DNA from 3 places in the Arthrobacter halodurans genome. Region 2 is predicted to be linked to each of the others. Evidence: predicted binding sites of a transcription regulator. Region 2 holds the regulator's gene; each other region holds the start of a gene.
The links. The regulator HrcA, encoded in region 2, represses chaperone genes, less so after heat shock. The targets are predictions, from matches to a motif close to TTNGCACTCGNNNNNNNCGAGTGCNAA.
Positions count from the first base shown of each region.

Region 1: groL (chaperonin GroEL) is a predicted target of HrcA. The motif match lies at 5,836-5,862, and genes of this name have one in related genera.
Region 3: ACETWP_RS04540 (Hsp20/alpha crystallin family protein) is a predicted target of HrcA. The motif match lies at 2,650-2,676, and genes of this name have one in related genera.

Region 1 covers NZ_JBHDLJ010000010.1:9,290-19,866, reverse strand. The annotation lists gene ACETWP_RS12145 (flagellar protein FlgN) at 1-247, shown strand, start outside; gene flgK (flagellar hook-associated protein FlgK) at 257-1,681, shown strand; gene flgL (flagellar hook-associated protein FlgL) at 1,693-2,574, shown strand; gene fliW (flagellar assembly protein FliW) at 2,571-2,951, shown strand; gene ACETWP_RS12125 (DUF4031 domain-containing protein) at 3,001-3,909, shown strand; gene groL (chaperonin GroEL) at 4,029-5,657, opposite strand; gene ACETWP_RS12115 (LytR C-terminal domain-containing protein) at 5,944-6,663, opposite strand; gene ACETWP_RS12110 (DUF3263 domain-containing protein) at 6,768-7,073, opposite strand; gene ACETWP_RS12105 (uracil-DNA glycosylase) at 7,338-7,994, shown strand; gene ACETWP_RS12100 (threonine/serine exporter family protein) at 8,048-9,970, opposite strand; gene ACETWP_RS12095 (LLM class flavin-dependent oxidoreductase) at 10,243-10,577, shown strand, end outside.
Region 2 covers NZ_JBHDLJ010000004.1:183,742-193,677, reverse strand. The annotation lists gene lepA (translation elongation factor 4) at 17-1,870, shown strand; gene hemW (radical SAM family heme chaperone HemW) at 1,875-3,104, shown strand; gene ACETWP_RS06975 (DUF4870 domain-containing protein) at 3,235-3,666, opposite strand; gene ACETWP_RS06970 (hypothetical protein) at 3,775-4,149, shown strand; gene ACETWP_RS06965 (DUF3097 domain-containing protein) at 4,146-4,994, opposite strand; gene hrcA (heat-inducible transcriptional repressor HrcA) at 5,186-6,199, shown strand; gene dnaJ (molecular chaperone DnaJ) at 6,255-7,373, shown strand; gene ACETWP_RS06950 (16S rRNA (uracil(1498)-N(3))-methyltransferase) at 7,373-8,215, shown strand; gene ACETWP_RS06945 (GerMN domain-containing protein) at 8,222-9,163, opposite strand; gene ACETWP_RS06940 (PhoH family protein) at 9,411-9,936, shown strand, end outside.
Region 3 covers NZ_JBHDLJ010000002.1:455,139-465,715, reverse strand. The annotation lists gene ACETWP_RS04545 (ABC-F family ATP-binding cassette domain-containing protein) at 253-1,950, shown strand; gene ACETWP_RS04540 (Hsp20/alpha crystallin family protein) at 2,093-2,557, opposite strand; gene ACETWP_RS04535 (hypothetical protein) at 2,805-3,164, shown strand; gene ACETWP_RS04530 (dipeptidyl-peptidase 5) at 3,161-5,365, opposite strand; gene ACETWP_RS04525 (amidohydrolase family protein) at 5,388-6,449, opposite strand; gene ACETWP_RS04520 (ABC transporter substrate-binding protein) at 6,446-7,414, opposite strand; gene ACETWP_RS04515 (IclR family transcriptional regulator) at 7,532-8,311, shown strand; gene ACETWP_RS04510 (DUF1697 domain-containing protein) at 8,409-8,963, shown strand; gene ACETWP_RS04505 (MFS transporter) at 8,964-10,232, opposite strand; gene ACETWP_RS04500 (TetR/AcrR family transcriptional regulator) at 10,234-10,577, opposite strand, start outside.

The sequences.
Region 1 (10,577 bases), on a different contig from region 2:
CGACATCGCCGCCGCGGCGCCCGAGGGGCCTTGGAAGTCGATCCTCGGCGCCCACCTGACGGCGTTGCAAGCCGTCACCGCCGAGATCGAGCGCCTGCGCGACGCGAACGAGCAGTACCTCCGCGCGGCGGCGCGTTCGGCGCAGGAGACGCTGGCGACCCTCGGCGAGAACCAGTCGACGTACGGCCCCACCGGTTCGTCCGGCGCCGCCCAGCCGGGCGCCCGCATCCTCGACACGAACCTCTAGGGAGACGACGTGAGCACCTTCGGCGGCCTCAACACCGCGATGACCGGACTCAACGCCGCCCGCCTGGCCATGGAGACCGCTGGCCAGAACATCGCCAACGTCGGCACCGCCGGCTACACCCGGCAGCGCGCCGACGTGACCTCGGTGGGCGCGCCGGCGACGGTCGGGCCGCTGGCGGGCCGTCCCGCCGCGGGGCAGGGGGTGTCGATCGTGGGCATCGCCCGGCTGGCCGACGCGCACCTGGACGCCCGGGTCCGCGGAACCGCCGCCGCCGCCGGCTTCGCCGACACGCGTGCCGCCGGCCTGGCCGACCTCGAGGGGATCCTGCGGGAACCGGGCCAGAACGGCCTGTCCTCGCTGCTCAGCGGCTTCTGGGCCGGTTGGCAGGAGGTCGCGAACCGGCCCGGGGATCCGGCGCCGGCCGCCGCCCTGATCGGCGCGGCGCAGCAGCTGGCCTCCCGGTTGTCGGCGTCGAGCCGGGAACTCGACCAGCAGTGGACGGCCCAGCGCGGCACGCTGGATTCACTGGTCTCCGAGCTGAACTCGTCCGCCGGACGCGTGGCCGAGCTGAACGGTTCCATCCGCTCCACCGTCGCCGCCGGCGGCAACGCCAACGAGCTGCTCGACCAGCGCGCCACGCTGACGGCCCGGATCGCCGAGCTTTCCGGAGCCACGGTCCGCGACGCCGGCGACGGCACGGTGGAGGTCCTCCTGGGCGGCAACGCGCTCGTGGCCGGAACCTCCGCGCGCACCGTGCAGGTGAGTGAACAGGCTCAGGGCGCGCGCGTTCCGGGCGGCGGGACCCCGGCGCTGGAGTGGCGGCACCGCCCGGGCGAGGCGCTGAGCCTCGACGCCGGACGCATCGCCGGTTCGCTGTCGCTGCTGGCCCCCGCCGACGGAGCGGGGACGGGCGGCCCCATCGCCGAGCTGTCCGCGGCGCTCGACACCGTCGCCGCCGCCCTGGCGGACACGGTCAACGAGGTCCAGCTCGCCGGGGCACGGCCCGACGGGCGGCCCGCCACCGCGTTCTTCGGGTACGACGCCGCGCGCCCGGCCGCCTCCCTGGCCGTCCTCGCCGCCGGCGCCCACGAGCTCGCGACCGGCACCCCCGGCGCGGGCCCGCTGGACGGGTCCAACGCGGACCGCATGGCCGCCCTGGCCGACGCGCCGGGCGGCGCCGACGCCCTCTGGTCCGCCACCGTCCTCGCCATCGGGACGGCCACGCGCGCCGAGGCGCAGCAGTCGGTCCTCGCCGCCGTCGCGTCCGTCGCGGCGGCCACGCAGCAGCAGTCGGCCGCCGGCGTCTCCCTCGACGAGGAGAACGTCGCCCTGATCGCGCACCAGCACGCCTACCAGGGCGCCGCGCGCGTGATGACGGCCATCGATGAAATGCTGGACACGCTCATCAACCGCACCGGCGTCGTCGGACGCTAGACGGAGGAGACATGATCAACCGAGTCACCAACACGGGCGTCAGCGCCGCGGCGCAGCGCAACCTGCAGGCCGCGATGGTGCGCCTGGCCACGGTGCAGGAGAAGGCGTCCTCGCTCAAGGAGATCTCGCGGCCCAGCGACGATCCCGCGGGCGCGGCGGACGCCATGGCCGTCCGCGCGCAGCAGCGCGCCAACGAGCAGTACACGCGCAACGCCCAAGACGCCCAGCTGTGGCTCTCCACGGTGGACAACGCCCTGTCCGACGCCACGTCCGTGCTGCATCGCGTCCGCGACCTCACGGTCCGCGGGGCCAACGACGGCGCCCTCTCCCCCGCCGGCCGCGAGGCGATCGCGATCGAGCTCGAGGAGCTCCGCGACGGCCTCGTCGCGGCGGCCAACACCCAGGTCATGGGCCGTAGCGTGTTCGCGGGCACGTCCGACGCCGGCGCGGCGCTGGGACCCGGCAACACGTTCGGCGGCGGCGCCGGAACGGTCGAGCGGCGCACGGGCCCGTCCACCACGGTGCGCGTCGACGCCCCCGGCGCCGAGGCGTTCGGCGAGGGCGACGCGAGCGTGTTCGCCCTGGTCCAGGCCATCGCCGACGACCTGCGCGCCGGCACCAACGTCGGCTCCCGGCTCGGCGAGCTGGACGGCCGCCTGCAGGCGGTGCTGTCCACGCAGGCCGCGGTCGGCTCCCGCCACGCCACGGCCATCGCGGCCGCGGACGCGCTCCTGGACGACGCCGTCGCCCTCGAGGGCCGCCGCGGATCCCTTGAGGACGCCGATCTCGGCACAGTGGCGCTGGAGCTGAAGACGCAGGAGGTCGCCTACCAGGCGGCGCTCTCCGCCTCGGCCCGCACCCTGCAGCCGACGCTGATGGACTTCCTGCGATGAGCGCGGCGCTCACCTTCGCCGTCCCGATGCCCGGGCTCGAGGCGCTGTCCGACTTCGCGCTGGTTCCGGTGGAGGACGCCGTCGGGCTGTACTCGCTCGAATCCGCGGACGACGCCGGCGTGCGGCTCTTCCTGCTCGACGCCGCCACGCACCTTCCGCGCTACCGGCCGGTCTTCAGCGCCGAGCAGCTGGGACGCATCGGCGCGCCCGCGGCGGGCGAGCTGAGCGTCCTGGCGGTCGTGAACACGTCCGACGGCCAGCCGACCGTCAACCTCCTGGCCCCGCTGCTCGTGAACACCGGGACCGGCGCCTGCGCGCAGACCATCCTCGACGGCCAGGACTGGCCGCTCCGCGCGCCGCTGGGCTCGGTGGCGTAGGGTCCGAGTGGCGTAGGGCCGGAGCCTCGGCACGACGTAGGCTGTCCGCGTGGCCATCCTCATCGATCCGCCCCTGTGGCCGGCACACGGGACGGTGTTCTCCCACCTCGTCTCCGACGAGTCGCTGGAGGAGCTGCGCGACTTCGCCCGCGAGGCGGGCCTGCCCGAGCGCGCCTTCGACCGCGACCACTACGACGTTCCCGAGCGGCGCTACGCGGACCTCGTGGCCCGCGGCGCCGTCCCGGTGGCGGCCACCGAACTGGTGCGGCGCCTGGTGCGCAGCGGCCTGCGCGTCCCGGCCCGGCAGCGGCCCGAGAAGCTGGACGGCATCCTCGCCGCGGCCTGGGCCAAGCTGGTGCCGGAGAGCCCGGCGACGGGGCACGGGCTGATCCTGCGCTGGTCGGAGGAGCACAGGCACTACCACGATAGGACGCACCTGCTCGCGGTGCTGCGCGCGCTGGACCTGCTGGCGCGGTCGGGCGAGCCCGTGGGCGGCCTGCCGCGCGCGCCGTGGCTGGCCGCCTGGTTCCACGACGCCGTCTACCGGGGGTCCGCGGGACGCGACGAGGAGGACTCCGCGGACCTCGCCGTGCGGACGCTGGCCGCCGCCGGCCTCCACGCCGCGGAGGTCGACGAGACGGCGCGCCTGGTCCTCCTGACCGCCGACCACCGGCCCGACCCCGCGGACCCGGCCGGGCTGCTGCTCAGCGACGCCGACCTCGAGGTCCTGGGCCGCGCCCCCGCCGAGTACGCCCGGTACGCCGCGGCCGTCCGCCGGGACTACGCGCACGTGCCGGACGCGCGCTTCGCGTCGGGCCGCGCCGCCGTCCTGGGCTCCCTCCTGTCCTCCGACGCGCTGTACGGGACGGGCACGGCCCGCGGGCTGTGGGAGGACCGGGCCCGCGGCAACCTGCGCTCCGAGCTCCTCCGCCTCGGCGGCGGGCCACCGGCGGCGTAGGCCGCGGAACGCCGATGGCCGCGGCCCCCGTGAGGGGACCGCGGCCATCGTGGCGTCGGGATCCGACGCCGTGCCGGTCGGAGACCGGCGAGGGACGTGCCGCCGGGGCGGCCGGCCGGCTAGAAGCCGCCCATGCCGCCCATCTCGTCGCCGCCCGGCATGGCCGGCGCGGCCTTCTCGGGCTTGTCGGCGACGACGGCCTCCGTGGTGAGGAACAGGCCCGCGATGGAGGCGGCGTTCTGCAGCGCGGAACGGGTCACCTTCACCGGGTCGTTCACCCCGGCGGCCAGCAGGTCCTCGTAGACGCCCGTGGCGGCGTTCAGGCCGTGGCCCGCGGGCAGGCCCTTGACCTTGTCGGCGACGACGCCCGGCTCCAGGCCGGCGTTGAAGGCGATCTGCTTCAGCGGGGCCTCGATGGCGACCTTGACGATGTTGGCGCCGGTGGCCTCGTCACCCTCGAGGGTGAGCTTGGCAAACGCGCGGGCGCCGGCCTGGATGAGGGCCACGCCGCCACCGGCGACGATGCCCTCCTCGACGGCCGCCTTCGCGTTGCGCACGGCGTCCTCGATGCGGTGCTTGCGCTCCTTGAGCTCGACCTCGGTCGCCGCGCCGGCCTTGATGACGGCGACGCCGCCGGCCAGCTTGGCGAGGCGCTCCTGGAGCTTCTCGCGGTCGTAGTCGGAGTCGGAGTTCTCGATCTCGGCGCGGATCTGGTTGACCCGGCCCGCGATCTCCTCGGCGTTGCCGGCACCCTCGACGATGGTGGTCTCGTCCTTGGTGACGACGACCTTGCGGGCCTGGCCCAGCAGGTCCAGCGTGGCGGTCTCCAGCTTGAGGCCGACCTCTTCCGCGATGACCTGGCCGCCGGTGAGGATGGCGATGTCGGCCAGCATGGCCTTGCGGCGGTCGCCGAAGCCCGGAGCCTTGACGGCGACGGACTTGAAGGTGCCGCGGATCTTGTTGACGACCAGGGTGGCCAGCGCCTCGCCCTCGATGTCCTCGGCGATGATCAGCAGCGGCTTGCCGGACTGCATGACCTTCTCCAGGACGGCGACGAGGTCCTTGACGTTGGTGATCTTCGAGTTGACGATCAGGATGTACGGGTCCTCGAGGACCGTCTCCTGGCGCTCGGCGTCGGTGACGAAGTAGGCCGAGATGTAGCCCTTGTCGAAGCGCATGCCCTCGGTCAGCTCGAGGTCCAGCCCGAAGGTGTTGGACTCCTCGACCGTGATGACGCCTTCCTTGCCGACCTTGTCCAGCGCCTCGGCGATGAGCTCGCCGATCTGGGTGTCGCCGGCGGAGATGGACGCGGTGGCGGCGATCTCTTCCTTGGTCTCGATCTCCTTGGCGGAGGACAGCAGCTCGGCGGTGACGGCCTCGACGGCCTTCTCGATGCCGCGCTTCAGGCTCAGCGGGTCGGCGCCGGCCGCGACGTTGCGCAGGCCTTCCTTGACCAGGGCCTGTGCCAGAACGGTGGCGGTGGTGGTGCCGTCGCCCGCGACGTCGTCCGTCTTCTTGGCAACTTCCTTGACGAGCTCCGCGCCGATCTTCTCGTACGGGTCGTCGAGCTCGATCTCCTTGGCGATGGAGACGCCGTCGTTCGTGATGGTGGGGGCGCCCCACTTCTTCTCGAGCACGACGTTGCGGCCACGCGGGCCGAGGGTCACCTTGACGGCGTCGGCCAGGATGTTCAGGCCCCGTTCGAGGCCGCGGCGTGCTTCCTCGTCAAATGCAATCATTTTGGCCATAGCGGCGTGTGGTCCTTTCGGGACAATCATGCGTTTTCGTAGGCCGGAGGCAACGCCCGCGACGGACGGGAACTGGCCGGCGACATCGGTACGCCGGCCGGACACCCTCGCTGCATCTGGCCCGGATTCACCCGTGGTGGCCGCTTCCGCCCCGCGCCCCCGGTCTGCCCGGTGGCACTTAGCAGTCGCGGTACCCGAGTGCTAAGTCAATTATTGGCACTCTCGCATCGAGAGTGCAAGCCGTGCGGCAGACCGGGAAAAGATTTCCGACGCCGGGGCGCCATCGCTAGCCGTAGTTGCGGCCGAGGACCACGGAGACCTCGACCGGAATGTTCGGGGTCTGGAAGACGGTGGGGATGCCGAGCACGCGGGCGGCCTCCTCGGCCGTGGCGCGGGAGTCGTCGGTCGTGAAGTACACGACGGGGTAGTCGACCTGCTTGGCCCAGTTCCCGGAGGTCACGGCGGTGAACCCGCCGCCGGCAAGCGCCGCGGCGCCGCCCGCGGCGACGCCGACCCGGCCCGAGCCGTTGTACACCGCGACGGGGACCGCGTAGTCCACCGCGGCCGACGCGGCCCCGGCCTCCCCGGCCGCGTCCGCCGCCCCGGTGGGTTCGCCGGCGTCGGACGACTCCGCGGCCGAAGACTCCGCGGCGGAGGATTCGGTGGCCGTGGATTCGGCGGCCGGGTCCGTCGCGGCACCCGTGGACGCCGAGGCGGCGCCGGCGGACTGCCCTGTCGGCTCGGACGCGGTGGCGTCCCCCGCCCCCGCGGGCGACGCGGCGACGGCGTCGGAGGATCCCGCGGACGCGGTGTCCGCCGGGGTGCCCGCGAACTGCGGCAGGACGAAGAACGAGAAGATCCCGACGACCAGCGCCAACACGCCGACACCCATCAACAGGCCGAGCCCGGAGCCGCGGGCGGCGCCTTCGGCCTCGTTCCGGTGGATCCCCTTGCGGTCGGTGAATTCCGGGACCCTGTCGAATTCGTCGTTCGCGTATTGGCTCATGGCTGTCCTTGGTCCTGATGGGTTCGTCGGCGGCCGCCGCTGGTCTGGTCTCCCGGCCGGTGGATCACCGCCCTCACCAGGCCTCCGCGGGCCCGCGTCTCGGCTCAGGCCTCCGTGGCCAATCGCCGGGCGCTGCGGGCGCGGTGCCGGGTTGAACGTAGTCTACGCAATCTCTTCACCAGCATCGGATCATGCGCCAGCGCGGCCTCCGTGTCGATCAGCGCGTTGAGCAGCTGGTAGTAGTTGGCCGCGGAGAGGTCGAACAGCTCCCTGATGGCCTGTTCCTTGGCGCCGGCGTATTTCCACCACTGCCGCTCCAACTCGAGCATGCGCCGCTCCCGTTCCCCGAGTCCGCCGGACTCGCCGGACGCGTCCGCGGCGGCCTCCGGCTCGATGCGATCCGCTCCCATGGCACCCCTTCTCTCGGTCCGTGCCGCGCCTGGCCGCGGCAGGCTTCCATGCTAGTTCCGAATGACAGGGTTGTCATTTGGTCGCAGGCCCCGCCCGCCGGGGAGAATGGGCCCATGGATCCCACGCAGGAAGCCCTCTTCGACGACCCCCGGCCGCCGCGCCCCGCCACCACCGGTGCCCCCGCGGACGGGGTCCCGGACGGGGGTCCGGCGGGCGGTGCGGCTGGCGGACCCCGGCCCTCGGACGCGCCCGAGCCGGCGCCGATGGCCGCGGACTGGGCCGCCGCCCTGGCTCCCGAGGCGGGGCGGATCGCCGCGATCGAGGCGGAGCTGGACCGGCGGCGGGCCGCCGGCGAGCTCGTGCTCCCCGACCGCGGCCACGTCCTCCGCGCGTTCACCCGCCCCCTGGCGGACGTCAGGGTGCTGATCGTGGGGCAGGACCCGTATCCGACGCCGGGGCACCCGATCGGGCTGAGCTTCGCCGTCGACCCCCACGTGCGTCCCCTGCCGCGCAGCCTGGCCAACATCTACCGGGAGCTGCGGGAGGACGTCGGCGTGGAACCTCCGGCCCACGGGGACCTCTCTGCGTGGGCCGACCAGGGCGTCCTGCTGCTGAACCGCGTGCTGACCGTCGGAGCGGGCAGCGCCGGGTCGCACGGCGGCCTCGGCTGGCAGTCCGTGACCGACGCGGCGGTCCGCGCGCTGGCGGGACGCGGGACCGCCCTTGTCTCGATCCTGTGGGGCCGCCAGGCGCAGACCCTCGCGCCGCTGCTGGACGGAACGCCGACGATCCAGAGCGCCCACCCCTCGCCGCTGTCGGCCCGGCGCGGCTTCTTCGGGTCGCGTCCGTTCAGCCGCGCCAACGCGCTGCTGGCCGAGCAGAGTGCGGCCCCGGTCGACTGGCGCCTCCCCGCCGCGTAGCCGGTCCCGGGGACGCGTCCGGGGAGCGGTGCCGCCCGCCCCCGGACGGCGCGTCAGCGGCGGCGGATCCGGCGTCGTTCGTGGCTGTTCCAGCCCTTGGTCAGCGGGCGGGCGACGGTGTCGCCGAGCACCACGCCGCCCGCAATGGCCAGGATGATGGTGAAGGCGTTGAACATCTCGACCAGGCCGGCGGACATGTCGTCGGAGTCGATCGCGATGCCGTACATGGCGCGGAAGATCATCAGCCCGGGCAGCAGGAACACGACGGCGGGCACCGCGACCACGAGCTGCGGGGCGCCCATCTTCAGCGCGACCCAGCGTCCGGCGGCGCCGACGACGGCCGCCGCGATCGCCGGCGTGAGCCGCTCGCCGACGCCGACCGCCTGCGCCCCCACGAGCGCGAGGTAGCCCAGCAGGGCGACCCCCGCCGTCGGCAGCAGCAGGTTGCGGGCGGTCTGCTCGAACACCGCGCCGCACAGCACGGCCACGCCGACGAAGAGGAACAGCAGCCACCCCGGATAGGCGACGCGGTCGATGTTCGTCAGGTCCAGCTCCCCGACCCCGCCGAGGGCGCCGAGCACGAGCGCCGTCATGATGCCGGAGACGATCGCGCCGTAGATGATCATGGCGGAGAAGAACCGTCCCGCGGCCGTGACCGGGAAGCCGTTGATGGCGTCCTGCACGGAGGAGACGAAGCGGGACGACGGGAGCAGCAGCATGATCCCGCCCGCGACCACGATGGCCGGGGAGAGCGGCACGTCCAACGCCCAGAGGACCATCGCGATGGCCGTGGTCACGAAGGATCCGAACGCGATGGAGAAGAACTCGGGGACCCGCCAGCGGCCGGCGATCTTCATCGACTGGGAGACCAGACCGAAGGACGCGAACGCGACGAGGGCACCGACCCAGGAGCCGCCGATGAACATGACGAACATCGCCGAGAAGCCGCCGCCGGCCGCGGTCACCATCCACCGCGGGAAGGGCTTCGGGCGGTGCGTGATGTCCTTGAGCCGGTCCACGGCCTGCTGGCGGGTGACGCCGCCGGAGACGATGTCGGAGACCAGCTGGTGCAGCAGCGCGAGCCCGGCGTAGTTGCTGGTCCAGGACCGCACGACGCGCAGGATGCTCAGGGGAACCTGGTCTGCCGGCGCGTAGTTGAGGTGGATCGACTGGTTGGTGATGTCGACGTCGACGTTGCGCAGGCCCAGGGACGCGGTGACGGCGATGATGCTGGTCTCCGCCTCCAGCGCGCCCGCGCCGTAGCGGAACATGGCCTCCGCCAGGTCGAGCGCGAACTCCAGCGTCTTGCGGGCGCTCGCGTCCTGCGCCGGGACCTGGATGAGCGGGTTGGCGTAGGGGCTGCCGACCAGGCGGTCGATGATGGAGAACGCCTGCGTCGGCGGGGCCTCCGACTCCATGAGCCGCGCCAGCATTCGCCGGGCCGCCGGGTTCGCCCGGAGTCCCGGGCGGGCCACCGCCGGGTCGAGCGGCACCGTGGGTGCCGTGGTCGTGCGCGGACTCGCCGCGGCGGCGCGGCCCCGGGGTCCGCCCTGCCTGCCGGAGCCGTTCCGCCCCGGGATTCCCCAGGGGGCGGCCGGGCGCGCGCTGCCGGAGCGCGCGGCGGGGCCGGGGGCGGCAGTGTCGGGGGCGGGGGGGCCGGGGATCTGCGCGCCGGGATACGGCGCCGACGGTTGCCGAACGGCGGGTGCCGCCAGTTCGGCGGTCGGGGACGCGCCCGAGGCCGCGGGCAGCTCGGCGTCGTCCCAGTCGGGCTCGGTTTTGGACCGGTCGTCCGGGGACCCCGGCAGATCCACGCTGCCGGTGGGCAGGACGGCCTCCGGCCGCCTGCGCCGCAGGAGCGGGCGGGCCGGCTTGACCTCCGACGCCTCGACGCGCGGCATCGACACCGCGTAGGGGTGTGGGTCGGCCTTGGGATCGCCGGCGGGCGGGGTGTCCGGGGTCTTGCTCGGGGACACGGACGCTCCTGTTCTACTGGGGTCGGTCCTTCAACTGTACAGCCGGAAAACGGGCCCGAACGGCCCCCGCGGGCATCCTCCGCGTACTCGCGCGGGCGCGGATCCGCGGTGGTGTCCAACGGCACGCCGCGAGGCGGTGGCGGCGGGCACACGGACCGCACGTCCCCTCCCCCGCCGCCCCGTGCACGCCCGCCTCCGGAGCGGGGAATAGGCGGCGGACGCGGGAGGTTCTTGTATGCGATTGCATATAACCGCGACCTTCCGGAGGATCCATGGACCAGCAGTTCGAAATCGGCGTCGAGACGTTCGGCGACGTCACGGAGGGCGACGACGGCCGGCTCCTGCCGCACGCGCAGGTGCTCCGGAACGTCGTGGCGGAGGCGCGGGCGGCGGAGGCGGCGGGGCTCGACTTCTTCGGGGTCGGCGAGCACCACCGCGACGACTACGCGGTCTCGGCCCCGGAGGTCGTGCTGGGGGCCATTGCGGCCCAGACGGAACGGATCCGGCTGGGGTCCGCCGTCACCGTCCTGAGTTCCGACGACCCGGTGCGCGTCTTCGAGCGGTTCGCCACCCTCGACGCGCTGTCCAACGGCCGCGCGGAGGTCAT
Region 2 (9,936 bases):
GAGCGAGGTCACCCACGTGTCACCCATGGCCCGCACCGCACCGGTGCCCGCCGCCACCGATCCGGCGATTATCAGGAACTTCTGCATCATCGCCCACATCGACCATGGCAAGTCCACCCTGGCTGACCGGATGCTGCAGTCGACCGGCGTCGTCCAGCAGCGCGACATGAAGGCCCAGTACCTGGACCGCATGGACATCGAGCGCGAGCGCGGCATCACCATCAAGTCGCAGGCCGTGCGCATGCCATGGGAAGTCGACGGAACCGCCTTCGCGCTGAACATGATCGACACGCCGGGGCACGTGGACTTCACCTACGAGGTCTCCCGCTCCCTCGCCGCGTGCGAGGGGGCCGTGCTGCTCGTCGACGCCGCGCAGGGGATCGAGGCCCAGACGCTGGCCAACCTCTACCTGGCTATGGAGAACAACCTCACGATCATTCCGGTCCTGAACAAGATCGACCTCCCGGCGGCGCAGCCGGAGAAGTACGCGGCCGAACTCGCGAACCTCATCGGCGGCAAGCCCGAGGACGTGCTGCGCGTCTCGGGCAAGACCGGCGAGGGCGTCGAGGTTCTGCTGGACAAGATCGTGCGCGACCTCCCGCCGCCGGTGGGGGATCCCGACGCCCCGGCCCGCGCGATGATCTTCGACTCGGTCTACGACACCTACCGCGGCGTCGTGACCTACGTGCGCGTCGTCGACGGCCACCTGAGCCCGCGCGAGCGCATCCAGATGATGTCGACGCGCGCCAGCCACGAACTGCTGGAGATCGGCGTGAGCTCCCCGGAGCCGACGCCGTCGCAGGGCCTCGGCGTCGGCGAGGTCGGCTATCTGATCACGGGCGTGAAGGACGTGCGCCTGTCCAAGGTCGGCGACACGGTGACCAACCTGGCCAAGCCGGCCAAGGAGTCGCTGGGCGGCTACGAGGACCCGAAGCCGATGGTGTTCTCCGGCCTCTACCCCATCGACGGCTCCGACTACCCGGTCCTGCGCGACGCCCTGGACAAGCTGCAGCTCAACGACGCGGCCCTGACCTACGTCCCGGAGACCTCCGTTGCGCTCGGCTTCGGCTTCCGCGTGGGCTTCCTCGGCCTGCTGCACCTCGAGATCGTCCGCGAGCGGCTGGAGCGCGAGTTCAACCTCGACCTGATCTCCACCGCGCCGAACGTGGTCTACGAGGTCATGACCGACGACAAGAGGATGGTCACGGTCACGAACCCCAGCGAGTTCCCCACCGGCAAGATCCACGAGGTGCACGAGCCGATGGTCGCCGCGACCATCCTGGCCCCAAACGAGTTCGTCGGCGCCATCATGGAGCTCTGCCAGTCCCGGCGCGGCCAGATGCGCGGCATGGACTACCTCTCCGAGGAGCGCGTCGAGCTGCGCTACTGGCTACCGCTGGCCGAGATCGTCTTCGACTTCTTCGACATCCTCAAGTCCAAGACCCGCGGCTACGCGTCGCTGGACTGGAAGGCCGACGGCGAGCAGATCGCCGACCTCGTGAAGGTCGACATCCTGCTGCAGGGCGAGCAGGTGGATGCGTTCAGCGCCATCACGCACAAGGACAAGGCGTACTCCTACGGCACGATGATGACCTCCAAGCTGCGCGAACTAATCCCGCGCCAGCAGTTCGAGGTGCCGATCCAGGCGGCCATCGGGTCGCGCATCATCGCCCGCGAGAGCATCCGCGCCATCCGCAAGGACGTCCTGGCGAAATGCTACGGCGGCGACATCTCCCGCAAGCGCAAGCTGCTGGAGAAGCAGAAGGAGGGCAAGAAGCGCATGAAGATGGTCGGCCGCGTCGAGGTGCCCCAGGAGGCCTTCATCGCCGCGCTGTCCTCGGACGAGTCCAAGGACAAGGGCAAGAAGTAGCCGCATGCCTTCTGTTCTGCCGCTGGGCGACCCGGCGCCGGCCGACGGCCTGCTGCCCCCCTCCAGCCGGGAGGGCGCGGCGACGCGTCCCTTCTGCGTCTACGTCCACATCCCCTTCTGCGCCGTGCGCTGCGGGTACTGCGACTTCAACACCTACACGGCGCACGAGCTCGGCTCCGGCGCGACCCAGGACACCTACGCCTCGGCCGTGGCCGCGGAGCTGGACTTCGGCCACGCGGCGCTGCGCGCGTCGGGAATCCACGAGCGCCCGGTGGAAACCGTGTTCTTCGGGGGCGGCACGCCCACGCTCCTGCCCGCCGAGGACCTCGCGCACGTCCTCGGGCGCATCCGGGGCCTGTGGGGGCTCGCCGAGGGGGCGGAGGTCACGACCGAGGCGAATCCGGACTCGGTCACGCCGGAGTCGCTGCGCGTCCTGGCGGAGGCCGGGTTCACGCGTGTCTCCTTCGGCATGCAGTCCGCGGTGCCGCACGTCCTGAAGACCCTGGACCGGACGCACCGGCCGGACCGCGTGCCGCTGGCGGTCCAGTGGGCCCGGGACGCCGGTCTGGACGTGAGCGTCGACCTGATCTACGGGACACCGGGGGAGAGCCTCGAGGACTGGAGGGCAAGCCTGGAGGCGGCGCTGTCCTACGAGCCGGACCACATCTCGGCCTACGCGCTGATCATCGAGGACGGGACCCGGCTGGCAGCGCAAATCAGGCGGGGCGAGGTGCCGGACATCGACGACGACGACCACGCCGACAAGTACCTGCTGGCCGACCGCCTGCTCGCCGGCGCCGGGTTCTCCTGGTACGAGGTGAGCAACTGGAGCCGGTCCGCCGCCACCCGGTGCCGCCACAACCTGGCCTACTGGACCGGCGCCGACTGGTGGGGCGCGGGCCCGGGCGCGCACTCGCACGTGGGCGGGCTCCGCTGGTGGAACGTCAAGCACCCGTCGGCGTACCAGCAGCGCATCGATGCGGCGGTGTCGCCCGCCGCGGGCCGCGAGACCCCCGACGAGGATGCCCGCTACCTGGAGCGCGCGATGCTCCTGACGCGGATCGCGGAGGGGATGCCGATCGAGGGGCTCCGGCCGGGTGGACGCCGGGCCGTCGCGGGTCTCATCGCCGACGGGCTGGTGGAGGGCCGGGACGCGGTCGCGGGCCGGATCGTGCCGACGCTGCAGGGCCGGCTCCTCGCCGACGCGGTGGTCCGGCGGCTCCTCGAGTTCTAGGGGACGTCCGGGGTGCTCGAGTTCCGGGGGACCTCCGGGGTGCGGGCCAGAAGTACCAAAGGACCCGCACGACGACGGGCGGCGTGGCGTGCGGAAACCCGCGTGCCGCGGAACGCCGGAGCGTGCGGGACTACTTGACCAGGCGCAGGTTGAAGGGGTACCGGTACGGGCGGCCGCGGTTGACCTCGATGCCCGCGACGACGCCGCTGACCGTGAGGTAGACCCAGATGGCGACGGCGATGACCGCGAAGAATCCCCCGATGACGGGCACCAGCGTGAGCAGGTTCGCGAGCATCGCGACGGCGGTCAGGGGCAGCGTGAAGTTCAGCGCCTCCTTGGATTCCTGGGCGGTGAACGGCCCGCGCGCGCGGTAGACGTAGTAGATGACCGCGGACGGCAGGAATCCGAGGATCGCCCCGAAGTGCGCGATGGTGGCCCATTGCCGGTCCTCCGAGGGACTCAGCGGCAGCGGAGCGGGGGAGGACCCCTCGAACCGCGCGGCGCCGGTGGGACCGTTCCGCGCCTTGTCGTCGAACCCGTGGGTCACGGCGGTTTCCTCCATCGTCTGCGCTCCGACGGCATGACTGCATCCGTCTCTGGGTCACAGTTTATCGCTAAGAACCGGCGGCGCCGCCCACGCCGGCGCCGTGCCGCGGGATACGCTCCTCACATGGAAACGCTGGTGTGGATCGCCGGATCCGCGGTCGCGGCCTTCGCGGCGCTGACGCTGATCGTCTGGTTGGCCTCCCGCGCCCGCTTCGACGGCCGGCATGCCGGCGGCGGACTCGCCGGGTCGCTAGGGGTCGTGCAGGACTTCTACCAGCCCCAAGCCGTGGAGGCCCACGCCGCTCAGGAAGAAGAGAAGCGGCGCATCGTGTCGGTCGGGAACGCCCTCGGTGCCGACACACCGCACGACGGCGGTGCCGCGGGACCCGGCGCGCCGGCACCGCGGAGGGTCGGGGCCGCGGGGGACACCGCACCCGACGCCGCATCCGATGCCGGGCCCGACGACGGGAGATCCCCGGGCCCCGCGGGCAGTCTCTAGCTGCCGTCGGCGGTCAGGAAGTCGATGACCTCCTCGACGCGCCCCAGGAGGCTCGGTTCGAGATCGGCGTACGTGGTGACGCTGCCGAGCAGGCGCTTCCAGCCCAGCGCGACGTCGGCCGCCGTCGAGTGCGGCCACCCAAGGCCCCTGAGGATGCCGGTCTTCCAGTCGGTGCCGCGCGGCACCACGGGCCAGGCGGCGATCCCGAGCACCGAGGGGCGGATGGCCTGCCACACGTCGACGTAGGGGTGACCGACGATCAGCACGTTGCCGCGGACCCCGGGGACGGCCATCGCCGCGGCCGCGATGCGTTCCTCCTTGGTGCCGGCCACGAGGTGGTCCACCAGGATGCCCAGCCGGCGCCCCGGGCCGGGGGAGAAGTCCCGCACGGCGCCCGCGAGGTCGTCCACGCCATGCAGGGGCTCGACGACGATGCCCTCGACGCGGAGATCGTGCCCCCAGACCTTCTCGACCAGTTCGGCGTCGTGCTTGCCCTCGACCCAAATCCGGCTGGCCCGCGCCGTGCGCGCCTTCAGGTGGTCGACGCGGACCGACCCCGAGGCCGTGCGGGAGGGCGCGGACGCCGCCGCGCGCACCGGCTCGACCAGCTCGATCGGCTCGCCCTCGAGCAGGAAGCCGAAGCCGGTGCGGAAGGACTTCGTCCTGCCCCGGCGGTCCTCGAGCACGACGACGCGCATGCCCCCCGCCTTCTCGATCCGGACGACCTCGCCGACCCACCCGCTCTGGACGTCCTCGAGCACCTGGCCCCGGGCGACCGGCACCCGGCGCAGCTCGCCGCGCTTCGGCGCCGAAATGTCGCGTGCGCCCCACTCGTAGTTGTTCACTGGGCTGACCCGGCCTTTCGTGGTGGCCCCCGGCGGGCCGCGGTGCGCCGGGCTCCCGGACGCGGGAACCATGCTAACAACCCGGCTAAGGTATTAGACTTAGCACTTGAACGTGTCGAGTGCTAAGGCGTCGGCCACCTGCCGGCGCGCCACCGCCGACACGCCACCATCGACGGAAACAGGAGGGTCCCATGTCCGAACCGCGTCGACTTGAGGTCCTCCGGGCCATTGTCGAGGACTACGTGCACTCGCGCGAGCCCGTGGGGTCGAAGGCGCTGGTGGAGCGCCACCAGCTCGGCGTCTCCGCCGCCACCATCCGCAACGACATGGCCGCCCTCGAGGAGGAGGGCCTGATCGTCGCCCCGCACACCTCCTCGGGGCGCGTGCCCACCGAACAGGGATACCGCCGCTTCGTGGACCGCATCGGCGACGTGCGGCCCCTCTCCGCCGCGGAGCGCCGGGCCATCCAGTCCCTGATCGCCGGCGCCGACGACATCGACGACGTGCTGGAGCGCACCGTGCGCCTGCTGGCCCACCTGACGCACCAGGTGGCGGTCATCCAGGTCCCGCAGCACACCGACGCCACCGTCCGGCACATCGAGCTCGTGGGGCTCGGCTCCGGGCAGGTGCTCGCCGTCCTCATCAGCACCACCGGCAAGGTCGACCAGCGGGTCGTGATGACGCCGCCGGACACCACGGACGAGGACCTGCTCACCCTGAAGTCCGCCTTCCTGGCGGCCGGAGGGGGCCGGCGCCTCAACGAGCTTTCCGACGCCGCGGCCGCCGCCGTCGACCACCTGCCAGCACGGCTGCAGACCGCGGGGCGGACGCTTGCCGCGGCCCTCGGCACCCTGGGCGACAACAGCGCCGTCGATCGGATCGTCATGGCCGGGACGGCAAACCTGGCCCGATCCACGGGCGACTTCCCGCTGACGATCACGCCCGTGCTCGAGGCGCTGGAGGAGCAGGTGGTCCTGCTGCGGCTGTTCTCCGAGATGGAGCTGGACGCGCGGGGCATCGCCGTGCGGATCGGCAGCGAGAACAGCTACGGTGGCCTGACCGAGACCTCCGTCATCGCGACGGGCTACGGGCCCGGGGAGACCGCCAAGATGGGAATCCTCGGCCCGACCCGCATGGACTATCCCTCGAGCATGGCCGCCGTGCGCGCGGTCGCCCGCTACCTCTCCCGGATATTGGCTGGCTAGCGCCGCCCCGGGCCCCCAAAGCATCGATCCAGTTGGAAAGGACACAGCGACCACTGTGAGCACCCACTACGACGTTCTCGGCGTCTCCCAAGACGCGAGCACCGAAGAAATCAAGAAGGCCTACCGCAAGCTGGCCCGCAAGCTCCACCCGGACGTCAACCCCGGTGACGACGCCTCGGAGCAGTTCAAGCTGGTGACGCGTGCCTACGAGATCCTGTCGGACCCGGAGAAGCGCCGCAACTACGACACCACCGGCAACGAGAACGGAAACGCCCCGGGCCCCGGCCAGGCGGGCGGCTTCGGGTTCAACGACATCTTCGAGCAGTTCTTCGGCGGCGGCCAGGCCGGCGGACCCGCCTCGCGCACCAGTCGCGGCCGCGACGCGCTGATCACGGCCACGATCGACCTCAAGGACGCCGTCCAGGGCGTGGTCTACCCGCTCGAGATGGAGACCGCCGTCACGTGCCCCACCTGCGAGGGCACCTGCTGCCAGCCGGGCACGTCGCCGCAGACCTGCACCATCTGCCACGGCCGCGGACAGATCCAGCGCCCCGTGCGCTCCTTCCTCGGCCAGATGATGACGGTCGAGACCTGCAGCGCCTGCCGCGGCTTCGGCACGACCCTGCCGAGCCCGTGCAACGAGTGCATGGGCTCCGGCCGCGTGCGCGAGCGGGTCAGCAAGCAGCTCAAGGTCCCGGCCGGCGTCGCGACCGGCACGCGCATCCACCTGGCCGCCCAGGGTGAGGCCGGACCGGGCGGCGGGCCCTCCGGCGACCTCTACGTCGAGATCGACGTGCGGCGCCACCCCGTGTTCGAGCGCGACGGCAACGACCTGCACGCAACCCTCACGGTCCCGATGACCGCCGCGGCCCTCGGCGCCGACCTCGACCTCGAGACGTTCGACGGCCAGCGGGACATCCGCATCGAGGCGGGGACGCAGTCCGCCGACACCGTGCGGCTGGGCCAGCTGGGCGTGCCCCGGCTGCGTGGCGGCGGCCGCGGCGACCTGATTGTCCACATCCACGTGGAGACCCCCACGAAGCTGGACCACCAGCAGCGCGAGCTGCTGGAGCGGCTGGCGGAGCTGCGCGGCGAAGAGGTGGCCGAGGGCCGCCTGACGGACCGCGGAGGGGTCTTCTCGCGCCTGCGCGACAAGCTGGGCCACCGGGCCTGATGAGCAACCAGGCGTTCCTCACGCCGCCGGAGACGCTGGCCGCGGCCGTCCCGGGGGACACCGTGGAGCTCGACGGCCCCGAGGGACGGCACGCCGTGGCCGTCAAGCGCATCCGGGTCGGCGAGGCCGTGGACCTGCTCGACGGCGAGGGCCGCCGCGCCGTCTGCGTCGTGACGGAGACGGGCAAGGCCTCCCTGCGGGCCCGGATCGAGCGGATCGACGTCGAAGCGGCGCCGCGGGTGCTGACGGTCCTCGTCCAGGCCCTCGCCAAGGGCGACCGCGACCTGCAGGCCGTCGAGTCCGCCGTCGAGCTGGGCATCGACCGGGTGCTCCCGTGGCAGGCCGAGCGGTGCGTGGTCCGCTGGGCCGCCGACAAGGCGGACAAGGGCCGGGCCAAGTGGGAGGCCACCGTCCGCGCCGCGGTGAAGCAGTCCCGGCGCGCGCGCACGCCGCGCGTCGAGCCCGTGGCGGGCACGCCGCAGCTCGCGGCACTGGCGCGCCCCGCGGCCGACGACGCCGGACCCGCCGCGCGGCGCCTGGTGGTGGTCCTCCACGAGGAGGCGGCGAGCCCGCTGGCCGAGGTCGTCGGAGACTGGCTCGAGGCCTCTCCCGCCGACCCCGGGGGACCCGTGGGAGAGGTCTTCCTGGTGGTGGGCCCGGAGGGCGGCATCGCGCCGGCCGAGATCGAGTCGCTGCGCGCCGCGGGCGCCGCGACGGCGTCGCTGGGGTCGAACGTCCTGCGGGCCTCGACCGCCGGCCCGGCGGCGCTGGTTCTGGTCCGCCACCTGGCCGGGCAGCTGGATCCCCGCCGGGCACCGGCCGCGGGCGAGGCTGACCGGTGACCGCCGCTAGCGGCCCGCGACCGTGATGCGCTTGGTGTCCTCGCTCAGCCGCGCCGTGTCGACGCCGTTCTGCCCCCACACCGAAACGTCGTAGTCGCCCTCGCCGAGGTCGACCGCGAACTCGAACTCATCCGCGGGCAGGTCGCCGGCACCGAGGGTGATGCGGCCGTCGGAGACCACGTCGCCGGGCCCACCCTCCTGGACCCGGCGGACCTCCCAGCGGATGCCGCCGGGGAAGACCGCGCCGGCGCCGCGGACGGCCACGTTTCCGGCCGCGTAGGCGCTGCCGTGGTGGGGCTCGATGATCCACACGGGGGCGCGCAGACTCGAGACCCGCTCCGTCGGACCGTCCAGCCGGACGTGGCCGAACGCCTCGTAGCCGGGGCGCCCGTCGACCAACACCGCGACCCGGGCCGGGGCGGAGCCCGTCAGCAGGCCCGCGTTCGCGGCGGCCCCCGTCGCCGTGTAGACGAGCTGCTGGACGGCGCGCTCGGCCAGGCCGGCGTCCATCTGGCGCGCGAACGCGTCGGCGGACAGGTCCACGGTGATCACGTTGTCCCCGTCGATGGACGTGCCGATCCGGCTCGCGGGGCTCCAGAGGCTGAAGTAGTCGGGGTCGGTGGGCTGCTGCTCGAGCATGTGCTTGATGCTGGTGGTGATGGGATCACCCTGGTCCTCGGCCTCGACGTACTCGCGGTAGAGGTACACGGTCGCGTCCCGCTCCCCGAGCCAGTACACCGGGGCGGAGCGGTGGGTGCTCAACTTCTCCAGTTCCGCGGCATCCGACTTGGGCGGAACCACCGGATTCGCCGCCGTCGCGCCCTGCGGCATGGTCGTCGTGGAGGGGGTGGACAGTCCGCCGCAGGCTGAGACCGCGCCGAGGCACACCACCAGCGCGACGACGGCCAGGCGGGGCCTGGTGCGTCGGCTGTGCGGGGCGGGGGTCAACGGGGTCCTTCTCCTCGGGGCAGGGCGGACTCGGCGGCCGCCACACCAGCTTGTCACAGGCACTCCCCGCTCGGGCGGCCGGTTGCAGGGTTGTCACCGGACTGTTGCACGAACGATACACGCGCCCGCGCGACCCCCTCCGGGGCGCCGTGGCCGCTTCACGTAGGATGGAGGGGCGCCGGAAACGCCTCGGGAGCGCCCGGGTCGGGATCCCCGGCGCCCACGCACGGGAGGCCACGTCGCCAGCATGACCGAGGACGCCAAGAACCCAGAGCCGGAGTCGGGGCTGGGCACCGTAGTCCGCTTCGACACCACCGACCAGATGGTCGCCGCGCTCGGCGCACACGACGAGGTCCTGCGCATCGTGCAAGGCGTGTATCCCGGGGCCGACCTGCATGTGCGGGGCAACGAGCTCACCGTGACCGGCGATCCCGAGGACGCCGGGAAGGCGTTGCGCGTCGTCAACGAGGCACGCGGGATCGCGGCGCGCGGCACGCGGATCTCGGCGCACCTGGTGGAGCAGCTGGTGCGGATGGTGGCCGCGCGCGAAACGCCTCCCGCGGGCACCGCCAGCGAGGTCTTCGGCCTGAACATCCTCACCGGCCGCGGCCGCAGCATCCGCCCCAAGACCGTCAACCAGAAGGCCTACGTCGACGCGATCGACGCGAACACGGTGATCTTCGGCATCGGGCCCGCCGGCACAGGCAAGACGTACCTCGCCGTGGCCAAGGCGGTGCAGGCGCTTCAGGCGAAGGAGGTCAGCCGCATCATCC
Region 3 (10,577 bases), on a different contig from region 2:
GAGGAACCCGGCCCCGACACCGCCGCACGCACGGGATGCGCGGTGCCGTCCACGGGTTCGATAGCCATGAACCAAGATTAGAAGATCAGTATGATACTTTGGGTAATGAGGAACTCCTTGTGGAATACTTCTTCGATTAAGCCAAGGTGGAAGTCCACTGACGAGGAGCCGCGGGGCCGCCTGGGGCTACGGTCCGCCGCGAGGGCCTTGCATCCGCGATCCTCGCGGATTACCCGCCGATAGGATGGGCTGATGGGCCATATAGACGTCGCCGGGATCGACTACTTCCTTTCGGATGGATCACAACTGCTGAACGGCGTGTCCTTCAAGGTGGGGGACGGCAGCAAGACGGCACTCATCGGGCCCAACGGAACCGGCAAGACCACTCTCTTCAAGGTGATCGCGGGCGACTTGGTGCCCGACGCGGGCACGGTCGGCCGCTCCGGCAGCATGGGGATCATGCGCCAGTTTGTCGGACAGGTCCGCGATGAGTCGACGGTTCGGGACCTCCTGGTCTCGGCGGCGCCACGCGCGATCGCCGAGGCTGCCGCGGAACTGACGGCTGCCGAGGATGCGATGATCGCAGACCACTCGTCCCCGGCGGCGGAGGAGAAGTCGCAGATGCGCTACGCACAGGCGATTGTCGACTGGGGCGACGCCGGGGGGTACGAGCAGGAAACAGTCTGGGACGAGGTGTGCCTGTCATCCCTTGGCATCCCCTACGACCGCGCGCAGTACCGGGCGGCGTCCACGCTGTCGGGCGGCGAGCAGAAGCGGCTCGTCCTGGAGGCGCTCTTCTCTGGACCCGACGAGGTCCTGCTCCTCGACGAACCGGACAACTACCTCGATGTACCCGGGAAGCGCTGGCTAGAGGCGAAACTCAACGATTCGAAGAAAGCCGTGCTGTTCATCAGCCACGACCGTGAGCTGCTTAACGTCGCGGCGGAGCGCATCGTCACCCTGGAACCGGGAGTCAACGGTGCCGGAGCCTGGATCCACGGAGGCGGCTTCGGTTCCTACGTCGAGGCACGCTCGGACCGCAACGCCAGATTCGAGGAGCTGCGCAAGCGGTGGGACGAGGAGCATGCCAAGCTCAAGGAACTGGTGAACATGTACAAGAACAAGGCCGCGTTCCGCTCCGACATGGCCAACCGCTACCACGCCGCCCAGACGCGGCTCGCGAAGTTCCTGGAGGCCGGCCCGCCCGAGGCCCTGCCGATCGAGCAGAACGTGCGCATGCGGCTGCGCGGCGGCCGCACCGCCAAGCGCGCCGTGGTCGCCGAAAAGCTCGAGCTCACCGGGCTCATGAAGCCGTTCTCCACCGAGATCTGGTTCGGCGACCGCGTCGGCGTCCTCGGGTCCAACGGATCGGGCAAGTCGCACTTCCTCCGGCTGCTCGCCAACGGCGGCACGGACCCCGAGAAGGAACACGTGCCCGTGTCCGACGTCGTCATCGCCGAGGTGCCCCACAACGGCACCGTGCGCCTCGGCGCCCGGATTCGCCCGGGCTACTTTGCACAGACGCACGTCCGCCCCGACCTCGCCTCGCGCAGCCTGCTCGACATCCTTCACCGCGGCGACGAGCACCGTTCCGGGCTCGGACGGGAGGCGGCCTCCGGCGCGTTGGACGGCTACGGGCTCGCGGGCCAGGCCGAGCAGTCCTTCGACTCGCTCTCGGGCGGCCAGCAGGCGCGGTTCCAGATCCTGCTCCTGCAGTTGTCCGGGGCGACGCTGCTCCTCCTCGACGAGCCGACGGACAACCTGGATCTCCACTCCGGCGAGGCGCTGGAACGCGCCATCGACGCGTTCGAGGGAACAGTGCTGGCCGTGACGCACGACCGCTGGTTCGCGAAGTCCTTCGATCGCTTCCTGGTCTTCGGGTCCGACGGCCGGGTCTACGAGTCCGACGCGCCCGTGTGGGACGAAAAACGCGTCGAGCGCGCGCGGTAAAGGCCCGCCCCGCGCGCGTCGGGACGGACGCCGGCCCCGGCGCTCCCCAGCGTGGGAACACCGGAGCCGGACGTCGCCCGGGACTCCAGACTCATGGACTCCACCTCGATGTGGGCTTGGGGAGTCGCCGGGATGGAGGTGCCTAGGATTCGACCTGCCCCTTCGACGAGGGGGCGTCCTCCAGCTGTCCGCCTTCAACCATGCCGTCGCCGCCCGTCTCGATGACGATCTTGCGCGGCTTGGCGCTCTCCCGCACGGGGATCGTGACGCTGAGGACGCCGTTGTTGTAGTGGGCGGCGATGGCGCTGGTGTCGATGCCTTGGCCGAGGTTGAGCTGGCGGATGAAGCTGCCCCCGCGGCGCTCCCGCGTGATCCACTTGACGTTGTCGTTGGACGCCAGCGTGCGCTCCGCCCGGATGGTGAGCAGCTGCCCGTCGACGTCGACGTCGACCGACCCCGGGTCGATGCCCGGAAGGTCCGCGGTGAGGATGTAGTGGTCGCCCTCGCGGTACAGGTCCATCGGCATCTCGCGCAGCGCCGACCGTGTGTCGAGGAGAGCTCCGGCCATGCGGTCGAAGTCGCGGAACGGATCGAAGTTGTGTGCCATGTTAATCAACTCCTGGTGTGTCTGCCGCCGGCGTTGACCGGCCATTCTTGTGGGTTCGAGAGTTGAGCGCCCTCCGCTCAACTACTATGAAATTAGCACTCCCCCCGTGAGAGTGCCAGAGGGTTTCCGGCGTGTTCTTCGTGGGCGAACACCGGTGGCCGGGGTCGCGGCGGGTGGGGTCGCGGCGGGTGGTGTCCGTGGTCCTTCCTCAGGCCCCACACACAGGTTCGGACCCTAGAATGGGGGCATGCTCCGCTCAGCCCGTCTCTTCGCCGCCCTTCCCGCCGCAGCCGCCGTCGTCCTGCTCGCCGCCTGCGGCGACGTGGGCCAGGTCGCCCAGGATGCGGCCGAGAGCGCCGTGTCCCAAGTCGCCGCGACGGGCAAGGCGGAACTCACAAAGCAGATCTGCGCCCCCGTAACGGACGGGACGCTCAGCGCCGAGGACCTCACCCTGCTCACCGGGCTGGTCGACGCCGCCGACACGGCGGGGTTGCCGTCGGACATCACCGAACCGCTGGGGGAACTCGCCGCCGCCGGGGACCAGGCCCCCGAGGACGCCCTGCAGAAGCTCCGCGACGGCTGCGCGGACGCGGCCGAGGCCGGTTAGGGCACCCGCGAGGCCGTCCCGGCGACGAGCTCGATCTCCGCGACGTCGGCGTCGAAACCGAACACCCTCGCGTAGAACGCCAGTGTCAACTCGTACGCCTTCACGATGTTCTCGGCCCGCCGGAATCCGTGCTGTTCGCCCGCGAACAGCACGTACGCGTGCGGGATGCCCTTGGCGGCGAGCGCGTCGGCGAACGCCTGCGACTGGCTCGGCGGAACCACCCTGTCCTCGTCCCCCTGCAGCAACAGCACCGGGCAACTCAGGCCGTCCACGTGGTTCACGGGGGCCCGATCCCGGTAGAGCTCCCGGGCCTCGGGCCACGGCCCCACCAGCCCCTCCAGATACCGCGATTCGAAGTCGTGGGTGTCGGTGACGAGGGCCTCGAGGTCCGCGACGCCGTAGCGCGAGACGCCGGCGTCGAACGTGTCGGTCGAGGTCAGACACGCGAGCGCCGTCCAGCCGCCCGCGGAACCGCCCTCGATGGCGAGCCGGCGGCCGTCCGCGATGCCGGCGGCCACGAGTCCGTCCATCACGGCCACGGTGTCCGCGACGTCCACCACGCCCCACTGTCCCTTCAGCCGCTCGCGGTAGGCGCGGCCGTACCCGGTGGAACCGCCGTAGTTCACGTCGACCACGCCGATGCCGCGGCTCGTGTAGTACGCGATCCCCAGCGACAGCCCGGCGCGGGCCTGGCTCGTCGGGCCTCCGTGGACGAAGGCGACGAACGGCGGCAGCTCCCCCTCGAGACCCGCGTAGCCCGCCATCCGCGGGGCGTAGACGTTCGCGTAGACCGGGCCATCCGGCGTGGGAAACTCCATCGACCGCACCTCCGGGAGCAGATCCGGATCCGGCCGGTCCGCGAGGGCGAGCCGCACGTCCCGCACGGCGCCCGTTTCCAGATCGATCAGGCGGATGCCGTCGCCCGCGTCGAGCGTGGTGGAGGTGGCGAGCACCTCGAACCGCGGCGCCGCGCCGTCGCGCGCCCCACCCGGAGGGCCTTCGACGGGCGGGTCTCCGGCGGGCAGGTCTTGCGTGGGCAGGTCGCCGGCGTACGGATCTTGCGCGGGCAGGTCGCCGGCGTACGGATCTTGCGCGGGCAGGTCAGCGGCGGGCAAGTCTCCCGCGGGCCCCAGCGCGCGCACGGCCGCGGGCAGGGCGTGGGTGAAGGGCAGGTCGAGGTCGGTGAGGCGCCCGGATTCCACATCCAGGACCCCGAGCCGCATCCCGTGGGTCCCGTGGGCGACCAGCAGACGGCCCGCATCCAGGACCCGGTACCACGCGGTCCCGACCTGCCAGAGCGGCCCGGCGAACTCCTCCTCGAGGGGGCAGAGCGGCCGCGCGGGTCCCGCGCCGCCTTCCACGGACTGCGCGTAGAGGTTCCACCACCCGCTGCGGTCCGACACGAAAACGAGCGTCCCGTCGTCGAGCCATTCGGGCTGCAGCACGGACTCGGAGGCCGAGCCGGCGACGTCCCGCACGCCCGTCGCCACGCCGTCGCGCAGGTCGGCGACGCGCAGGACGGTCCCGTCCCACGGCATCTGCGGGTGCTCCCAGCAGATCCACGCGATGCGGCGGCCGTCGGGGCTGACGCGCGCGCCGGCGACGAAACGCGACGACGGCGTCACGCGGCGCAGCGCGCCGGCGTCGGCGGCCGCCGATCCGTCGAGGGGGATGGCGACGACGTAGCGCTCGATCCGTGTGCCGCGGTGGTCCTCGCACTGCGCCAGGAGCTCTACGGCGTCGGTCCCGTCGGCCCCGGCCGACCGCGTGAACTCGGCGAAGCGCAGGGCCGGGTCGCCACCGTCGGTGCCCGTGGAGACGGGCGTGAGCGGCCGCGGCCCGCCCCCCGCGGGATCCAACAGGTAGGCCCGCTGGTCCGCGAAGTTCACGAACACGAGACGATGCCGGCCGCCGAGTTCCACCGAGGCCCAGGGAGTTCCGCCGTATTCGTTCACGCGGCTGCGCACGTTGAACGGCGCTTTGACCAGTTCCCGGGGCTCGGCGCGTGCGGCGTCCCGCGCGGCCCCTCCGTACCGGGCCTGCGCGAGGATGGTCATCCGGCCGCCCTCGGCGGGGCGTCCCTCGAGCCACCACAGCTCGTCGCCCGCAAACCCGGGGGACCCCAACGGAACGGTGCCGACAGCGAGCTGCCGTGCGGTGATCGGGGATGGCCAGGAACCGTAGGCTGCGCGGAGGGTCATGGCCAGAGCCTACCGCCGCTCCTCAGAACGACAGCCCGAACACGTCCCGCGCCGTCGTTTCGAAGAACGCCTTCTTCTCCCCCGGGCCGATCGGCAGGTTGTCCTGCGCCACGACCTCCGAAGCGTCGAACTGGTACGGATAGTCCATCGCGTACATCACGCGGTCCGCGCCCACGACTTCCCGCGTGAACATGATGGCCGGTGCCCACGGCATGCCGCTGGTGGTGATCCAGATGTTGCGCCGGAAATACTCGGAGGGCTTCATCTCGAGCGGCTTCAGGAACTCGTAGCGGCCCGCGCCGATCTGCTTGTCGTACCGGTTGTCGATGCGGTGCAGCCAGAACGGCAGCGCCTCGCCGAGGTGCCCGACGACCAGCTTCAGCGTCGGCAGGCGGTCGAAGATGCCCGAGGTCACGATCCGCAGCAGATGGAGACCCGTCTCGACGCCGAACCCGTAGATGGAACCGTCGAGTCCGGCCTCGAGGAACGGCGCGATCATGGAGGCCGGCGGCGCGGTGGGGTGGAGGTAGATCGGCACCCCGAGCTCCGCCACCGCCTCGAGGATCGGGAAGAACTTCGGATCGTCGATGTACTCGCCGTTGATGTGGGAATTGAGGATGACGCCCTTCAACCCCAGCTCGAGCACCGCCCGGCGCAGCTCGCGCACCGCGGTCTTTGGGTCCTGGTAGGCGACCGCGGCGAGCGCCGAGAAGCGGTCGGGGTGCCGGGAGCAGGCCTCGGCGAGCCGGTCGTTCGCCAGGGCCGCGATGCGCCGCGCGTCGGGCGCGGACATCATCTGGGTGCCCGGGGCCGTCAGCGCCATCACCTGATGGTCGATGCCCGCGCCGTCCATGTCCGCGATCCGCAGGTCGCCGGCGTCCTGCAGCTTCTCGAGGACCGAGCGGGGGTGTGCCCCGGGGCTCAACGCGTAGTGTCCCACCAGGCTCCGGAACCCGGGGTCGTCCACGCTGCCGTCCCGGAGCTGGCTTCGGAACAGCTCGTACATCTCGGGAAGCGCGTAGGCCTCTTCCGTGGCGATCCGGAGGTAGCCGGGGTTCGGCTCCGGGCGCAGCGCGGCGCTCATTCCGCCACCAGCGCATCGATGTCGACCGCCTCGTCGAAGAGCCCGTACTCCACGGACTTCTCGTTCAGGAACTCAAGCGATTCGCGGCTGACTCCCGGCTTCCACTCGGGCAGGTTCATCGAGGTCGCCGCGGCCTCGCTGACCTTCGCGTACTCCGGCAGCGCCGCGCGGAATGCGTCCGGATCGCTCGCGATGGACGCGCTCGTGTCCTCGAGTCCCTGCCGGAAGGCCGCCACGACCTCGGGGTTCCCGTTCAGGTAGTCCTCCGTGGTGATGTACGCGCCGACCATCAACCCTGGCATCGACTGCGCGTAGGGGCTGAGGACCGCGCGGGCGCCGTCCTCGACACCCATCGTCACGAAAGGCTCGATCGACAGCGCGGCGTCGACGTGCCCCTGCTCCAGCGCGGGCAGCATGTCCGGCAGCCCCAGCTCAACGAACTCGATGCTCGAGGCGTCGGCCCCGAGGTTGCCCAGTGCCGCGCGTAGCGAGACCTCGCTGATGTTGGCGAGCGTGTTGACCGCGACCTTGCGCCCGGCCAGGTCCGCGACGTCCTCGATGTCGCTGTCCCCCGCGACAAGCACCTTCGAGAAGTCCAGCTCGGCGCTTTCGGCGGTTCGCGTTCCGGGAGCGATGACCTTCAGCGGAAGCCCCTTCGACGACGCGATGAGCACGCTGACCGCATTCGATCCCGCGAACTGGATGTTCCCGCTGACCAGCGCCGGGACCGCGGCGGCACCGCCGGCGCTGACGTCGACGTTGACGGTCAGCCCCCGGTCGGCGAAAAACCCCTGGTCGACGCCGTATTGGAGAAAGGCGGACGGCACGCCGGTCGTCTCGGCGACGTTCACGGTGGTCGGCGCCTCGGTGTCCGGACCGGAGGCGGGGGTTGCGGCCGGTGCCGCGCAGGACGTGAGGGCCAGCAGGGCGGCGACCCCGGCGGCGTAGAGGATGCGCTGGTTCATGGATGCGCCTCGCCATTTCTGTGAGTCGGGTGGTTCCGGAAGGGATGGATATGGTTCCGGGGCCCACGGTAGAACCGTATCCCGCAGGAGGGAACGAAACAGACGTACCATTCCTCTATGCGGAACGAACAGGAGGACACCGGGCGGCCTCCCCATCTCATCGGGTCCGTGGACCACGCGCTCACGGTGTTGCTGCTCCTGCAGGAACGCGGCGAGCTGCGGGTGCGCGACGTGGCCCGCGAACTCGGGGTGGCGCAGTCCACGGCGCACCGGCTGCTGGCCACCCTGGCGTGGCGCGGTTTTGTCGTTCAGGACCGCGGCGGGAGGACCTATCGGGCCGGGAACGTGCTCGTGGGCATCGCGCTGGCGTCGATCAAGGACCTCGACGTGCGGCGCCAGGCCCGGACGCACATGCAGCGCCTGGCCCGCGAGCTCCACGAGACGGTGAACCTCATCGTCCTCGAACACGGGGGTTGCCGCTTCATCGAGGGGGTCGAGGGCGACCGGATGGTGCGGGTGACACCACGGACGGGCACGTTGCTGCCCGCGTCGTCGACCTCCGGGGGAAAGGTCCTGCTGGCCGAACTCGACGACGATCGCGTCCGCGCCTTATTCGGCGATGGCCTGCGGACGCTCACGGACCGAACCATCCGCACCGTGGACGAGCTGCTGCGGGAGCTCGCCGCTGTCCGCTCCCGCGGCTTCGCGACGAATCTCGGGGAGACCGAGGCGGGCCTGCACGCGGTGGCCGTTCCGGTCCGCGACCGCTCGGGCCACGCGGTGGCGGCGCTCGCGGTCGCCGCGCCCTCGGGACGCCTGAACTCGCAGACGATCCCGGTGGCGCTGGAACGGCTGCGCTCCACCGCCGAGGCAATCCGGGCCGACCTCCTGTCGTAGGAGCCGAACCGGAGCGGCGTCCGGCGAGGGCCGGGTGCCCCGGCGCGCCACGGCGGCGGGCTTCCCCTCCGGGCCCCCGCCGCGAAAGAATGCGGGCATGACGACCTTTGCGGTGTTCCTGCGGGGCATCAACGTGGGCGGGGTGCGGATCGCCATGAAGGACCTGCGGCAAGTCCTGACGGAAGCGGGCTACGGCAACGTCACCACCCTGCTGGCCTCGGGCAACGTCGTCCTGTCCGCGCAGAGCTCCGACCCCGCCCGCGTCAAGAGCCACATCGAGACGATCCTGCGCGAAGCGTTCGGCTACGAAGCCTGGGTCATCGTGAAGACGCCCGCCGAGATCGCCGAGATCGCCGCGGGCTATCCGTTCGTTCCGCCGGACGACGGCGTTCCCCGCCACGCGTACGCCGTCCTCACCACCGGCGCCGCGACGGCCCGTGAGGCCGCCGCCGAATGCCCCGCGCCGTCGCCCGGGGAACGGTATGCCGCCCGGGGGGACGTCCTGTACTGGGAGGTGCCCAAGGGTTCGTCCCTGGACACCAATGTGGCCAAGCAGCTCGCCCGGGCTCGGTACAAGCCGCTGGCCACCACCCGCAACCTGAACACCCTGCATAAGGTCCTCGCCGCGTGCGACGCCCTGCCGGAACGTTGATCAGGCAACCGGGACCCTAGCGCGCTCCGGGGCGGGGTCCTCGATGCGCCGCGGGCCGTTGATCATCACGGCACCCACCATCATGACGATGAGGCAAACCCCCAGCATGGCGAAGGACGCCCCCCAGCCGCCCGTCGCGTCGTGCACGACGCCGAAAAGCAGCGGGGCCACGCCGGCCCCCGCGTAGCCGAGCCCTTGGCTGAAGCCGGACAGCACCCCGGATCCGTGGGTCGTCCGCGAGCGCAGGTTCATCATGAGCAGCGCCGTCGCGAAGGTCCCCTGACCCAGGCCGGAGAAGGCCACCCACCACCACGTCCCGGCCGTCGGGGACAGGTAGAGGCCAGTGTGGCCGACGCTCCAGCAGGCGGCGAAGAGGGCGATCGCGATAATCGGATGGCGCATCCGCGGCACGACGAGCGGCACGACCAGGCTCACCGGCAGGCCGAGGATCGCGAAGAACGCCAGCGCGCTGCCCGCGGCCCCGGCATCGAGCCCCTGCCCGGCCAGGTAGGGCGGCAGCCAGGTGAAGTACACGTAGGTCTGCGCCGAGTTGCCCGCGAGGAAGATCGCCAGCCCCCAGGCGACGGGGTGGCGCCACGGGTTCAGGGGCGCCTCGGCGGCCCGGGCGCCGTACCCCGGCGCCGCGTGTCCCGCGCGATGCGCCGTCGGGTGGTCGGCTGCCGCCCGCCGCCGGTCCGCGGCCAGCTGCGCGCCCCACGGCAGCAGGACGGCGGCGCTCGCCAGGGACCAGACGGCGATCGAAACGCGCCAGTTGGCGGCCTCGGCCAGGGGTACGGCCAGCTGCGGGCTCATGGCCGTGCCGACGGCGAGCAGCGTGACGTAGCCGGCGGTCACGGGTCCCAGCCGGTCGGGGAAGTACTTCTTCACGAGCGGCGGCAGCACCACGTTGCCCATCCCGTAGCCCGCCATGGTCACCGCCGAGAGTCCGAGGAAGGGCCAGACACCGCCCACCAGGGCGCGGCCGACCTGCCCGGCCACAGCCAACAGCACCGCCGCCACCAGCACGCGCTCCAGGCCGTGGGAACGGATGAGCCGCGGCGTCGCGAGCCCGGCGCCGGCGAAAACGAGCGGCGCCAGCATCGCCAGGACGCCCGTGCTCACCGAGTCGAAACCGAGCTCCGGCCCCATGGTCCCCAGCAGCGGCGGGACCGCGGAGACCGCCGCGCGCAGGCTCAACGCCATCAGCAGAATGCCCAGCAGCGCGCCGATCCTCCCCCGCCACGGTTGGCGCGGCAGCCTCAGGGACACGTCAGCTCCCGGACTTCAGCCGGTCGACCTGGCGCAGCAGCTCGTCCAGGGATTCCACGAACGTACCCCGCGACCAGGTCCCGGGCAGCGTGGAGTGGTAGTAGAGGCCCTCGCCCATGAGCATGATCGCGCCCGCAGCGTGCGGGTCGCCGACCTCGCGCTGGATCAGCTCCAGCCAGCCGCGGTGCACGGTGTCCAGCGCGCGCACCGCCGGTTCGTAGGCGCCGGCGGCCAGCCGCACGACGGCGGAGTACGTGGTGTCCAGGTCCGATCCGCTCTGCAGGGACGTCCGCACGAAGTAGCGCGAGGCGCCCTCCTCCGCCGTCGCCATGACGGCCTGGTCCC